One region of the Sporosarcina sp. P16b genome, then DNA from elsewhere that is predicted to be linked to it. Evidence: riboswitches for the same ligand, from Rfam matches in the RefSeq annotation. Region 1 holds a riboswitch; each other region holds the start of a gene.
What was found. Region 1 has a riboswitch for thiamine pyrophosphate ahead of CSV77_RS09240 (ECF transporter S component). Riboswitches for the same ligand answer to the same signal wherever they lie in the genome.

Region 1 (4,820 bases):
CAATAAAAGTTTCTTCAGTGAATAGCCACTGAATACATAAAATAATATTCCATATAGAATAGCCTGTGAGATAGCAAAAGGTAAACTTTGATTCACAAGCGTAATGATCAAGAACGCAAAAAATACGATGAATTTTAGCGCGGGATTGACTCGGAATAGCCAGGTTTCGCGTTTAGGTGTGAACCAATTAAACACTCTTTGCACCACCAACTCCATTAGCCGTATGCACAACGCCGTCAACTACAGTCCAAACAGCAGTAGCGAAGTTCTCTACTATTTCCGTATCATGCGTAACCATCAAAATTGTCATGCCTTTCGTGCGCAACTGCTCCAATTTCTCAAGAATAGCGATTGTGTTTCGTGCATCCTGTCCAAAAGTAGGTTCATCGAGTAACAGGATATCCGTACTAGGAGTAAGGGCAGTTGCTACACTCAAGCGACGCTTTTGGCCCGTAGATAGTTGATAAGGATGGCGTGAAACGGAATCGGGCAGGTTAAATAAGCGCATCAATTCCTTTGCATACATGTCTGCATCGGCTTTTGGCATACCGTGCAAAGATACTGTTAATTCTTCCGTAATCGAGTTCGTTACAAATTGTAGTTCGGGATTTTGAAAGACGAGCGATAGACCTTTCGGGAGTTGCCGTTTCTTCTTTTTCCACACAATGGCTACGCCGTTCACTTCATAGACGCCGTTAGTCCGAAGCAATTGCATAAGAGATAAAAGCAATGTACTTTTACCAGAACCATTTTCCCCAACAATCGTAATCCAGTCACCGGCCTGTACAGTCGCATGTTTGGCGGAAATCTTCTCCACTGGACCACGATAACCGTGAAAGTCTTGGATCTGAATTTTCTTTTGCGATGAAACGGCTTGACGATTTAGCATCATTAATTGAAATGCATCAGATGTTTTATATTCTTCCCATACCCCTGGATACCAAATGCCATAACGTTTCAGTTCTTCCTGAAAGTTTGCAAAAATATCTGCAGGTGAACCGTCTGCTAGTATGACACCATGATCATTAAACAACACAACACGATCTACCCAGTCAGCAATCAAATCGATTTTATGCTCCACGATGATCACAGTTTTATCAGCGGTTGCTTCTTTAATAGAAGTCCATATCTGTTGCGTGCCTTCCGGATCCAGTAATGCGGAAGGTTCGTCCAGAAATAGCACGTCCGGTTCCAATAATAAAACAGAAGCCAATGCCAACCGTTGTTTCATACCTTGAGACATTTCATTGATGGGCGTGTGGGCATCTATCAAGTGCAAGTCTACACGCTTCAACACCTCCTCAATAAGAGGTGCCATTTCTTCACGCGGCACTTGAAGATTCTCCAAAACGAATGCGAGTTCTTCATCGACGTAGGTCATACAGAACTGTGTATCTGGGTCTTGGAAAACGAACCCCCACGAGTCAGGTAACTGAATGCTTGTTGCTTTCATTGGCAGTTCGATAGAGTTCGGGATAATGCCACTCAGTACTTGAAGTAAAGTGGATTTCCCACAACCGCTAGGACCGAGCATGAGAACTTTTTCACCGGGCTGAACAGAGAAGGAGAGGTCCTTAAAGACCAAAGCATCTTCTCCAGGAAACTTCAGTCGTAACTCGGTAACGCTGATGTTATTCATAGTTGGATCATACCTCCGCTTTTACTGATCAAGCATCGTATATTCTTTATTATCGACGGGGCGAATTAGCGATGTCACACCTGTTGCTTCTAGCGCTTTTACAATAAACACAGCGAAAATACCTGTGAAGATGAATGCGCTGATTGCACGTAATCCGTATTTCACAATGAGTGCCCATGTTTCGAGTGCTGCGTAACCATAAATCAAATCAAGTCCGAAACTTGCAAGACATGACGCGACTCCTGCTAACCCTGCAATTAAAATAGAATAGCGTCGATAACGGAATGCAGCGAACAATAATTCAGCAGCAAGTCCTTGTACAAATCCATACATCAATACTTCAATACCATGGCCGGCAAATGCAGACAAGGAAGCCCCCGCAATACTTGCGATGAATGCAGTACCGGGCTTTCGTAATAATAGGAAGGCAAACGGCCCCACCATGAACCACATACCGTAAAGCAGTTGACGTGCAACAGGCATGATCGGTTTGACGACAGTGTATAAATCATCCCAAAACTTCATGAGCACGCCAAATACAACGCCGATCATGATGGTGATCAATAAATCGGTAAACTTTAACTTTTTCAAACTCTTCCACTCCTCGTTATTTTTTATACAAAAAAGCCGTCTGAAGAGCAGACGGCCGAGGAAGGAAAGAGATTCCTGTATAATTCCATCGATCACGCTCTCTACGCTGGCATTACCCAGATCAGATTAACGGTCAGCAGAGGATTCATCTGCTATCTCAGCCTGATTCACTCAAGCACCCGGACGGACAATCATGTAAGCAATCCTAGTATACAGCACGTTGAATTGTGTGGCAACTTATGAAATTACTAGACGTTCAATTAAATGCTGACAGTTCAAATGGAACATATTGTATTGAAATCCTGATATACTAAAAGGATCAAACTGTTCATAATTATATTCTCGATATCATGCAAATAGAGTGTAAAAGGAGTTTTTACATGACAAAACATATAGCTTTTATTGACGTGGAGACAACAGGCATGCGTGCCGAGACGAGTGAAGTAATCGAGTTAGGGGTTATGCTTGGAGAGTATGAAGATAATCGTATTGTTCGAGTGGCAGATGAGTATTGCGAGTTTCAAGAACCGTTCTATTCTATCTCCCCGATAATTACCCAGCTCACTGGCATTACCGATCAGATGGTTAGAGGGAAGTCGCTTGATATGGATAGAATACTAAAAATACTAGATCAAGCAGACGGTATAGTAGCACATAACGCATCATTTGATAGGGGCTTCGTTAGTCGACTATTACCTGAAACGCTCGACATGGACTGGTATTGCTCCGTTAGACAAATCAAATGGAAAAATTATGGATTTGAAAACGGCAAACTACAACAATTGCTGAGAGCGCACCGAATTCAAGTGCATAACGCCCATAGAGCGCTCGATGATGCGAAGAATCTAGCTGTGTTGCTGAACTCATCCAATCCCAACTTGGCGGATGATACATTCATCTCGTATTTGATGAATAAAGCCCCAATGAAGAAACCAGCAAAATCAAGATTTTAACTACTAGAAAGACCAGTCATCATGGGATGACTGGTCTTTTCCTTTTCGATACGACTCTTGGGTTACTGCGGCCATGTGGTTTCTATGCTACAACTATATTTAGTTGCGCGTCATGCCACTTATACAAAAAACTACAAAAATCTACTGTCCATGGAATAGTTTATATAGATAAAAGGGTATGGTAAATAGAAGTATGTGACTTACTGAATAACTGAAAGGAATGAGAAGATGAAAGTAATTACAAAGAAGTCACATAAGAAGTTACGTCTTCTATTTCAAGCCTTTTTCGTCATGATGGGTGCAGTGATCACAGCTTATGGACTTGAGTCCGTCCTTATTCCAAACAATGTATCGGATGGTGGGGTTACAGGCCTAAGTATTGTAGGTTCTAAAGTTTTTGGACTTCCGTTAGGCGTTTTGATTGCGATTTTAAATATCCCGTTTATCTTCCTTGGTTACAAACAGGTAGGTACGCGCTTTGCAGCACTTTCTGTCGTGGGCATCGTATCCTTAAGCGCCAGTACAAGTTTAATGCATCATATTCCCATCATTGTTCAAGATGATACATTATTGATAACTGTCGTTGGCGGGATCATTATTGGAGTCGGAATCGGAATAGCTTTGCGTAATGGTGGAGCACTCGACGGTATTGATATGCTCGCAGTATTGCTTTCAAGAAAACTCCCATTTGGTACAAGTGATCTAATCTTATTCCTAAATGTTTTTGTCTTTATTGTCGTTTCAACTGTCTTTGGGCTGACTGGTGCGATTATGTCAGCAATTGCTTATTTCATCGCATCGAAAGTCATATCTATCATGGAAATTGGATTTAGTGGTTCCAAAACATATAAGATTGTAACGGATCAACCTGAATTGATGATTGAAGAGATTCACGGACGTTTAGGTCGGAGAGCAACATATCAAGTAGTGCAGGAGAGTTTTACAAAAGAGGAATTCATAGAAATCACTTGTAATATTTATCATTTGGAAGATAGTAAGATGAAAGAAATCATTCGTGACGTAGACAAAAATGCATTTGTGGCGGTATATGAAGTTGCAGAAATTAAGCGGGGGAATTTTGGCGGGAGCCAACTACGTTAAGTGGATGTAATTGAAAATATATTTGTCTGCAGAATATAATTGTATAGTAAGCAAGTCTAGCTTTGATAAAAGAGTGTAGGGATTAGAATATTACAACTCCGCAAAAAGAAAATAACAAACAATCACTCACTCATCTGTTTTAAAGGGAAAAGTATCTTGGAGACTAATCCCGCGTGTGGAAGTATTATTATTAGTCCTTCAATAACGCAGTGATCTTGATGTTTATTCTTCTATTAAGAGAACATAAAAAGTCCATATATGTTCGCGCATTGAATTTATGAAAAGGTGCTGAATTAAATATGGTTTAGCTTTTTAGAGTAATAAGTTATAATGAAGTAGACGATATATAGATTTGGATTTAGCTTTTTGTTTATATTGCGGTCACTCTCTATCTAGAGAGTGTGGATTGAAATGAGCAAAAGATGAGAATTTATCTAGACTACCTGAGTCGCTCTCTGTATAGAGAGTGTGAATTGAAATTGTCGCTAGGGGTTGCGGAAGGGATATTTATTTGTCACCCTTTACAAAATAAAACG
Region 2 (4,820 bases), on a different contig from region 1:
GGTATTTACTGAAGTCAATGGATTCACGCTTACCGATTAAGCTTTGAACGACTTTCTGTGCATTGCTGTTTACTTCAGTCGCGCGATTTAATATGCTCGTCATATTTACGGAAAGCTCATTCAACTGCTTCATGAGCTTTTGAGTTTGCGGTGATAATACATTTTCGTAATTGCCTTTAATTTTTTCCATATCTTCAGCGAGTTTGTCAGACAGCGCTTGTGTTTGCGTAATTAAATCAGTCGCTGGATTGTTACCGCTCTGCAAAGTAGAAATGATCGTTTCCAAATTCTTTTTCAGACGGTTTAAATCTGTGACGCTATCATTCAAAGTACTCTGCAAATCTTTAATGTTTGTAGATTCTTTAAGGTTCTGATCTTGTTTTTTCAAATAATCGTAAATATCATCTAAACGCGCATTCGTATCTTCCAACTTGCCTTGCTTATCACGTAGCGATTCGACAAGACGATCGACGTCTTCTCCTTTGCCTGACAGCTCGCTCGTTAAATTAGGTACTTTGCGAAATGCCGTCTGTGCACTCTCCAAATTAGACGTAATGACGCGCAACGTGTGATCCACAGCCTTTTCATTCTCTTGCAACTTATTGATCAAGCGTGCGTTCAACTTTTTCGCATTAGCATGCACGGCATTGACATCATCCAGCACGACATCTACGCGATCAATAGATGAATCGGCAAAATCCAAGCCTTTATCTACCATCTGTAATTTCGAATAAATTTCAGGAATGTCATATTCCAATTGATAAATTAAATCCCGTAGTTTTTCGATATTCACTCGATTTCCTTCAATTTCTACTCCGAGATTATTGAATACTTTGAGGACTGCTTCATTCGCTTGTTCGACGAATGTTTTGTCGATATTTTCTACAATAGCAGACGCGCCTTTGCCCGCTACTTTCGGGGAAATTGCATTGATTTTTTCATTAATATAATAATCCAATGATGGCTTTTTAATATCATCGGTTACGATACTGCTTAAATTCTCTGAGAAGTCTTCCGGAATAATGATCGCAGCATAGTAATCGCCGTGTTTCACGCCTTTTAACGCTTCATCTTTCGTTACAAACTGCCAGCCTAGATCGTCGTTCTTGGTCAGCGAGACGATGACTTCATCCCCGACATTGAATTCCTTATCCTCGATTTTTGCACCTACGTCTTCACTGACGACCGCGACTTCTACGCCTTTCGTATTGGAGTAGGGATCCCACGAAGCGAGGATGTTCATCCAAGCATAAAGGGAAGGGAGAAACGCAATCGCCGCAATGACAATGAGCGCGGCTTTATTCTTGGAGATATTCCGGAGATCCCGTCTGACTATGAACCAAATTTTATTCATCTAGTATAAACCCTCACTCTATATTCCGTCATTCGCACGTCACACTAATAAATTGGAGAAAATTGTATTGTTTAACACGTCCGTGATTTGCTTCTCCGTCAGCTGTTTGTCATGCGTTTTTGACCAATCGTTAACTAGTGCTACATAAGATTTGAATAAAAGATATGCAATCAGCTCGCTGTCACATGGCTTCAATTCTCCTTTTGCGACACCGCGATCAATCTTTCCAGCAATGAAATTCACTATTTCCTTCTCAATAGTAGTTAACACATCTCCTACAGCAGGTGTGCGCAACTCTTTCTCTTCTTCTATCAGTTTAATGAATAACTGATGCGTCTCGCGAAATTTCAGCAACTGCATAATACGCGCATGGGCATTCTCTTGAAAAGTCGCACCTTCTATAGCTGTCCGTTCAGAGATATCTTTCATTTCTTCAACCATTTTCCACACAATTGAATGAAATAATTCCTCTTTATTTGAGAAAAACGTATAGATCGTACCCTTTCCTACATTCGCTATCTTCGCTACCTGATCCATCGTCGTCGCTTTATAGCCAAACATCGAAAATGATTTTTCAGCCGCCAATATAATTTCTTCTCTTCGATCCATGAAGACACTCCCTTTAAAATGACCGAAATACCATTCCGGTCTGCTAGTCATTATATTACATAGATGACCAATTAAATGCAAGAGGTTTGCGGATTGTTACTAGAATAGTTACTAAATTGAAGTTGACTACTTTACTAGACTATGTAACGATAAGAGTTGGATAAACACTAGGGGTGCTTTAGCTGAGAAAGGCGTTCGCCTTAACCCTTGAACCTGCACTAGATAATGCTAGCGGAGGGAAGTGGACATATGACGGATTTTGGCCGTACTATGCAACCGCTTCGCACAGAGAAGTGGTTTTTTTGTGTGAATTTTTTGAAGAAATGAGAAGTGGTAAGAATATGATGAATAAAGTTTTAGAGTTTACGAATGTCTCTTTTCATTATCAAGCAACGAAAGCTTCGAAACCTACTGTTATTTTCGATCAAGTTGACTGGCACGTTAAAGAAGGCGAATTCGTTAGCATTATTGGACCAAGCGGGTATGGTAAAAGTACGTTATTCCGACTCGTCACCGGCCTTGAGAACCCTGACAGTGGGAAGATTTCATTGAACGGAGAAGTGACAATGGGGCGGCTAGGCAAGGTCGGCTATATGCCGCAGCAAGACTTACTCATGCCGTGGCGAACGATTCTAGAAAATGTTCAATTACCAGTAGAGCTTCAAGGACGCAAACCTTCTTCCGATGAAATCATCCAACTACTCGCTGACTTCGGACTAGCTGGAGAAGAAAACGCCTACCCTGGAAACTTATCCGGCGGGATGCGACAACGTGTTTCCTTTTTGCGAACGATCCTGACCGGCTCAAATATTTTATTATTGGACGAGCCATTCAGCGCACTGGACGCAATCACGCGGCTGACGATGCAAGAGTGGCTAATCGATCAATGGCAGAAACTCGATAAAACCATCGTCTTCATCACACATGATATCGACGAAGCTTTATTTCTATCCGATCGCATCTTTGTGCTCGCTGAAAAACCGGTGCAGACGATTCGCGAAGTCATCGTGCCTCTCAGCCGACCACGCACGACGCGGGACTTGGCACGCCCGGAACTGATGGAACTGAAAGAGCAACTCATCGGCGACCTTCGTTCGGAGGCGCGGCTATGAAGAAGATGACTTCGTATAGTTGGTCTATACTTTTCGTCGCGATCGTACTTGGCGTATGGGAAATTGCAGCACGTCTTTACGACAAAAGCTTCCTCTTCCCGTCCCCTTCTGCGATTCTGATCAGGTTATGGGAGCTGAAAACGGAGCTGTTTATCCACCACTTACCTCCGACTGCTTTAACTATTTTGATCGGCTTATCTATTTCGATCATCATCGGATCCACACTGGCGATTGCGATGTATAGTAAGAAGCCAATTGAGCAAGCGTTTTACCCTATTCTCATCGCGTCGCAAACGATTCCTGTCATTGCGCTCGCACCGATTTTTGTCTTGTGGTTCGGCTACAGCATTTGGAGTAAAGTCGCGGTCACCGTCCTCATTACTTTTTTCCCGATAACCGTCAGCGTTTTCGACGGCTTACGCTCTTCGGATAAAAACTTGCATGAATTAATGCGGACAATGGGCGCATCTTCAAAAGATATCTTCTATAAACTAGACCTACCTTCCGCTTTGCCATCATTCTTCTCCGGGCTCAAAGTGGCGGTTACACTTAGCGTAATCGGTGCAGCTATTGGAGAATGGCTAGGCGCTCAGGCAGGACTCGGGTATTTCAGCAGAAGAATGATGACGCAATTTGACAGTGCCGCCGTATTCGCACCGATCGTCTTGCTTTCTGCAGTAGGTATTATCTTCTTTCTACTCGTCGTCGTATTAGAAAAACACTTTTTACACTGGAGGAATCATCAATGAAAAAACGTCTGTTCCTTAGCATCATGTTTCTTCTGTTATTGCTAGCTGGATGTACGAAAGATACACCCCCTGCTAAACAAGAAGAAACACCTAGCAATGAAATGAAAAAAGTTAGTATCATGCTCGACTGGTATCCGAATGCCGTACATAGTTATCTATATGTAGCGCAGGAAAAAGGCTATTTTAATGAAGAAAATGTGGAGGTAGACATTCAATTTCCTGCCAATCCGACCGATCCAATGAACTTGACTGCAGCGGGAAAAGTGACACTTGGACTGTATTACCAACCCGATGTCATTTTAGCGCAAGCAAATGAAGATATTCCGGTTAAAGCGATTGCCTCCATCGTGCGTGAGCCGCTTAATTACACCGTCATGCTGGAAGAAAGCTCGATTCAATCACCTAAAGACCTTGAAGGGAAAACTATCGGCTATCCCGGGATTCCACTGAACGAATCGTTGATTAAAACGATGGTGTCGAATGACGGGGGCGATTACGACAAAGTACATATGATCGACGTCGGATTTGAACTGGAATCTTCACTCGTTTCAAAACGCGTCGATGCCGTGACGGGAACATTTATTAATCACGAAGTGCCTGTCATGGACTCAAAAGGATTCAAAACACGCTACTTTAATCCGGTAGACTATGGCGTGCCGAATTATAGTGAAATCGTGTTATTGACGAGTGATGATACTTGGGATAAAGAACAAGACGCGATCCAGGCTTTCTGGCGAGCAGCACAAAAAGGCTATGAATTTATGGTAGAACAGCCCGAAGAAGCACTCGACCTCTTGCTGAACAACCAAGATCAAGCAAACTTCCCGTTGGACAAAGCAATCGAAACGGAAAGCTTACAAATTCTATTGCCTAAGATGGATACACACGGTGAAGCTTTTGGCGCTCTGGATGAAACTTCGTGGGAAGATGTACGGGACTGGCTCCATGAAATGGAAATGATCAAGACGAAACCTGAAGTGGACGATATGATCTTAG
Region 3 (4,820 bases), on a different contig from region 1:
GATCCACTGCAAGCGGAAGATCGGCATTCAATGTTTCACGGATAGCTTTCCCGTTATCCCACGTTTCAGCTACAGCTAGCATTTCCAAGTTCTTTTCAATACGATCCGCTATCTTCAGCAAAATATTCGAACGTTCAGTGACTGATGTTTTTCCCCATGCATCTTTTGCTGCATGAGCTGCATCTAGAGCCAGTTCAATGTCTTCTTCTGTAGATCTAGCTACTTGGGTAAATACCTTACCTGTAACTGGCGTGGAATTATCAAAATACTGGCCTTTTACTGGTGCTGTCCACTTGCCACCGATGAAATTATCATAGCGTTCTTTGAACTGAACCTTTGAACCTTGTGTATTCGGATTTGCATAAACTAGATTTTCTGAAGCTTGTACCATACTGCGTCACACTCCCTGTTCTCATTAATTTGCTTGTATCCCAGCGCAATCGTTATGCACGCAAAGCTATTATACGAAACATAGTTTCACATTATTCCTAATGTGTACGCTTTTATAAGCTATCTATTATTTTAAACTATTCAGTAAGCGCTTTCAACAAAATGCCATTATAAAACAATGAAAAGGTTTTTGAAGTTCCAAGCCTATAAAGTTCGATCCAGCAAATGGCACCTCGGTGACTTGTTGTCGAGTAATAGAATGAAAGGCCGGAAGTATTGCAGCCAATAGATAAAACACAAAAGAAATAAGTGAAAAATTGGAGATATGGAAAAAACATAAGCAAAATGGAAAAATTGAACTGACAGCAGAGTCAATTGGAAAGTTGAACGTCCGAGTCAGAAAGCTTAATTCGGAACGGAGGAGTTTTCAAGAAACGATCAACTAGTAAAGCATAGTTAAATGAACCGCCGCAATTCACTATGGATTGCGGCGGTTCATTGTTAATTACACGTCATATAGCGCCAATAGTTATCTCCTAGCACACCCGTCAAATACGCCAATCCTTCACTTTCAGTACGATGCACAGGACGCCAGTTCTCGCCATCAATCGCTAAATAAATTTCATGATGAGGCGCATCATTATGATAGCCAACTAGATCTAAGTTACCTTGCTGATCCAAATGAGCTTTCATTTCATAGTGAATAGACGGTGAAGCGGTTAATGGATTGCCTACATCATGATTGATTGTAAAATGAACTTCTGTCGATTTCTCCTCCAACCGATCGATTTCTATACCCTCTACAGAAGCATGGGCATGACGCTTATACCGTTTCATAGTATTTAAGCCAATTGACGGCCCTGTTGCTTTCGTAAACCGCAGATTGCTGTCTCCTCCGATGAACTCTCCTTCTATATCTACACGGGTACGGAAGCTCTTTCCTTCAGGGTTAAAGTCCCGATCGTCTCCTGTAAAGTATGGAATCGACGAAAAAAGATTCGGGTTTTTTATGATATCTTCCTTTAAAAAAGTCGTGTAGCGGAACTTCCATTGCTTCACTTCATTTAACTTTTTCCTGTCAGCCACTGGAATGAGTAATCGATCCCGTTGCTTTACTCGCACGGAAAATGTATAGACTTCTTCTGTTGGTTTATTATTAGGATCTGGAGGCATAATCACTTCATACACTTTTGATGCGATTGATTTACTGACATTCATTTTCTGATTGCTATCAAGTAATGGGCGTGTTGCCACGACACTATATACTACCGCCTCAGAAGAACTTGTCTCGCGATCAATAAAACGATTATCCGTAATTGTCTCGATGTATTGTCCATTCCGGAAAACATCAAACTTCTCTACATCCTTAATCCACTCCCATGACAGAGCAATTTGTGATGGGGCGGCAATCGTTGTGATCACCAAGCGTTGTAAAGGATGTTCATCTTCCTGTACTTCTGTCAGAGGTGATGTCTGGATAACAATTACATCTCGAACCCGTCCTTCCTCCACTCGTTCCACTGTATATTGAAAAGGATATGACGGATCTAGCTCTCCATCCGTAAACTTTGGAGCCGTTCCTTCATATACTTGTCGGTCATTTTTATAGACACGGTAATAACCACCTGTGTCACTCCACGTGAATGATATATCATCCAATGAATGATTCATCTGTTGAATTTCGAATAATTTCTCCATTTGCGATCTGCTCCCTTTTATCTATTTCATCTGAAACAGTTATACGCCTTCAGATAATTATGTAACATTCAGCATATCGTTATACCTTTTCATCTATGCACAATCACTCATTTCCAATTACTTTGATCCTATAATGCCAGTATTATTTTAACCTTTTTCATGTATATGATATAATCAGCCTGTCTAATACATAGCCACCACTAGGGGCGCCTTTTATTGGCTGAGATGCAATTACGCAAACCCTTTGAACCTGATCTAGTACATACTAGCGGAGGAAAGTGGGTAGTTTTCATACCCAACCGCCCACCTATGCATGGGCTTTTTGTATATATACCTTTTTAAGGAGGAAAAGAAACATGCAGCTTATTCAAGAACTTCGTCAAAAGCAACCGCTCGTTCATTGCATGACAAACTTTGTAGTCGCGAATTTCCAGGCAAATGGGTTACTTGCAATAGGCGCTTCTCCCGTTATGGCGGATGCAGTGGAGGAGGCAGAAGACATTGCAAAAATTGCCGCTTGCAGTATTTTAAATATTGGTACATTGAAGCAACAAACAGTAGACGCAATGATTTTGGCGGGAAAAAGTGCCCGCGCAGCAGGAAAACCTGTAGTACTAGATCCAGTTGGTGCAGGTGCTACGGCTTTTCGTAAAGCTAGCGTTCTAAAAGTGTTGGACGAGGTAGATATCACACTAATCCGCTGTAATACAGGGGAACTTGCTGCGATTGCAGATGTTCCATGGGCCGCTAAGGGTGTTGACGCAGGAGAAGGTTCTGCCGACATCGAAAGTATAGCGAAAAAGACTGCCCTTAAGTACAACTGTCTCGTGGCGGTTTCAGGCGAAGTCGATTTAGTCACGGACGGCCATTCCACATTATCCATTACGGGCGGCCACCCGATGATGACCACCATAACCGGCACGGGTTGTTTACTCAGTTCTGTCACGGGTGCATTTCTCTCCGTAGGAATGGAACATCCCCTGGAAGCCGTAGCAGATGCACTTTCATTTTATAAACGGGCTGGTGAACAAACTGCAAAGGTTTCACATGGTCCTGGCGACTTTGCTGTAAACTTCTTAAATACCTTACATACATTGGATAACGAACGGAAAACAATTTCAGTATACTAGACAGGAGGTTTTTCGATTGACAGTACAAGTAGCATTGACCATTGCCGGTTCAGATAGCGGAGGAGGCGCAGGAATTCAGGCCGACTTAAAGACGTTTCAGGAGCTAGGTGTATACGGCACTTCTGCCATAACTGCAGTGACTGCTCAGAACACACACGGTGTTCACAGTGTTTATCCAATACAGACAGATGGAGTAATAGCACAAATTCGTGCAGTACTGGATGATTTTGATGTAAAAGCATGTAAAACTGGGATGCTGTTTTCGGCGGAAATCATTACTGAAGTAGCTGCGCTATTAAAGGAATACCCTCCGTTTCCTTTAGTCATTGACCCTGTCATGATTGCAAAGGGAGGACAGGCTTTATTGCAGCAACAGGCGATTGAAGCATTAAAAGAGCATTTACTACCGCTAGCTACCATTGTCACTCCAAATATTCCTGAAGCGGAAGTGCTAACCGGAATGAAAATACGAACAGACGAAGACATTCGGCAAGCTGCAGCCGCTTTTATCAAAATGGGAGCAAGAGCCGTCGTTATGAAAGGCGGTCACCGCAATGATGTACTGGATGCAAAGGATTATTACGCGGACGAAGAAGGGCAGTCATTCACTGTAACAACACCTTGGATTCAAACCAAAGATACACACGGGACCGGATGCACATTCGCAGCGGCTTTGACGAGTTTTCTGGCTAAGGGCTATTCTTTGACGGATGCAGTTGCCGAAGCGAAGCAATTCATACAGGCCGCGATTGAAAATGGCCTGAAGATTGGTTCAGGGCACGGACCAACCAATCACTGGGCATACGGTGAACTGAAAAAGGAGATGCACTGATGTCAAACATGGAAGTGAGGAAAGCATTAGGCTTATATTTTGTAATGGGTACACCAAACGCTCAGAGTCAGGATCCGTTAGCAATAGTAGAAGCGGCTCTTCGCGGTGGTGTCACATGTTTCCAGTTGCGTGAAAAGGGATCTAATGCGCTTGAAGGCGAGGCTTTGCTCGGATTCGCTAGAAAGTGTCAGGCACTTTGCAGATTGTATCGTGTTCCTTTCATCATCAATGACGATGTGGATTTGGCATTGGCCATTAATGCAGACGGGGTTCATGTAGGACAAGATGATGAACAGGCAGACAGCGTGCGTCAGCGAATTGGTCGGGATAAGTGGCTTGGAGTTTCAACTCACAATGCACATGAGGTACAAATTGCACAATCAATCGGGGCGAATTATGTAGGTCTGGGTCCGATCTATCCGACGTCAACCAAACTCGATGCTTCGGCAGTTGTAGGTACCACTCTAGTAGAAGAAATCCATACTGCGTTCCCTGACATGCCGATCGTCGCTATAGGCGGCATTACACTGGCTACTACCGGCTCTGTTATCCAAGCCGGGGCAGACGGTATAGCTGTGGTCTCCGCTATCGCATCGGCTAAAGATCCGCAGTACGCAGCAAGCGATTTATCAAACACTATACACTCTTTGTTGGCATGAATGGGGATCGTATGAATACACGGAAAATGATTTTCATGACAATGTTTGTCGCAATTGCAGTTGCCGGCTCTGCATTCGTTTCATTCCCTGCTGGTATCGCCAGAGCGTATC

Region 2: linked by a shared signal. The riboswitch ahead of CSV77_RS06005 (ABC transporter ATP-binding protein) and the one ahead of CSV77_RS09240 (ECF transporter S component) in region 1 are both predicted to bind thiamine pyrophosphate.
Region 3: linked by a shared signal. The riboswitch ahead of thiM (hydroxyethylthiazole kinase) and the one ahead of CSV77_RS09240 (ECF transporter S component) in region 1 are both predicted to bind thiamine pyrophosphate.

Annotation. Positions count from the first base shown of each region.
Region 1 covers NZ_PDYO01000006.1:67,235-72,054, forward strand. The annotation lists gene CSV77_RS09230 (energy-coupling factor transporter transmembrane component T family protein) at 1-195, opposite strand, end outside; gene CSV77_RS09235 (ABC transporter ATP-binding protein) at 188-1,639, opposite strand; gene CSV77_RS09240 (ECF transporter S component) at 1,661-2,230, opposite strand; TPP riboswitch at 2,312-2,423, opposite strand; gene CSV77_RS09245 (exonuclease domain-containing protein) at 2,611-3,183, shown strand; gene CSV77_RS09250 (YitT family protein) at 3,412-4,284, shown strand.
Region 2 covers NZ_PDYO01000003.1:58,400-63,219, reverse strand. The annotation lists gene CSV77_RS06015 (YhgE/Pip domain-containing protein) at 1-1,354, opposite strand, end outside; gene CSV77_RS06010 (TetR/AcrR family transcriptional regulator) at 1,394-1,963, opposite strand; TPP riboswitch at 2,123-2,220, shown strand; gene CSV77_RS06005 (ABC transporter ATP-binding protein) at 2,308-3,075, shown strand; gene CSV77_RS06000 (ABC transporter permease) at 3,072-3,824, shown strand; gene CSV77_RS05995 (ABC transporter substrate-binding protein) at 3,821-4,820, shown strand, end outside.
Region 3 covers NZ_PDYO01000005.1:92,981-97,800, forward strand. The annotation lists gene adh (aldehyde dehydrogenase) at 1-391, opposite strand, end outside; gene CSV77_RS08290 (DUF3238 domain-containing protein) at 892-2,088, opposite strand; TPP riboswitch at 2,281-2,382, shown strand; gene thiM (hydroxyethylthiazole kinase) at 2,445-3,218, shown strand; gene thiD (bifunctional hydroxymethylpyrimidine kinase/phosphomethylpyrimidine kinase) at 3,235-4,050, shown strand; gene thiE (thiamine phosphate synthase) at 4,050-4,709, shown strand; gene thiW (energy coupling factor transporter S component ThiW) at 4,721-4,820, shown strand, end outside.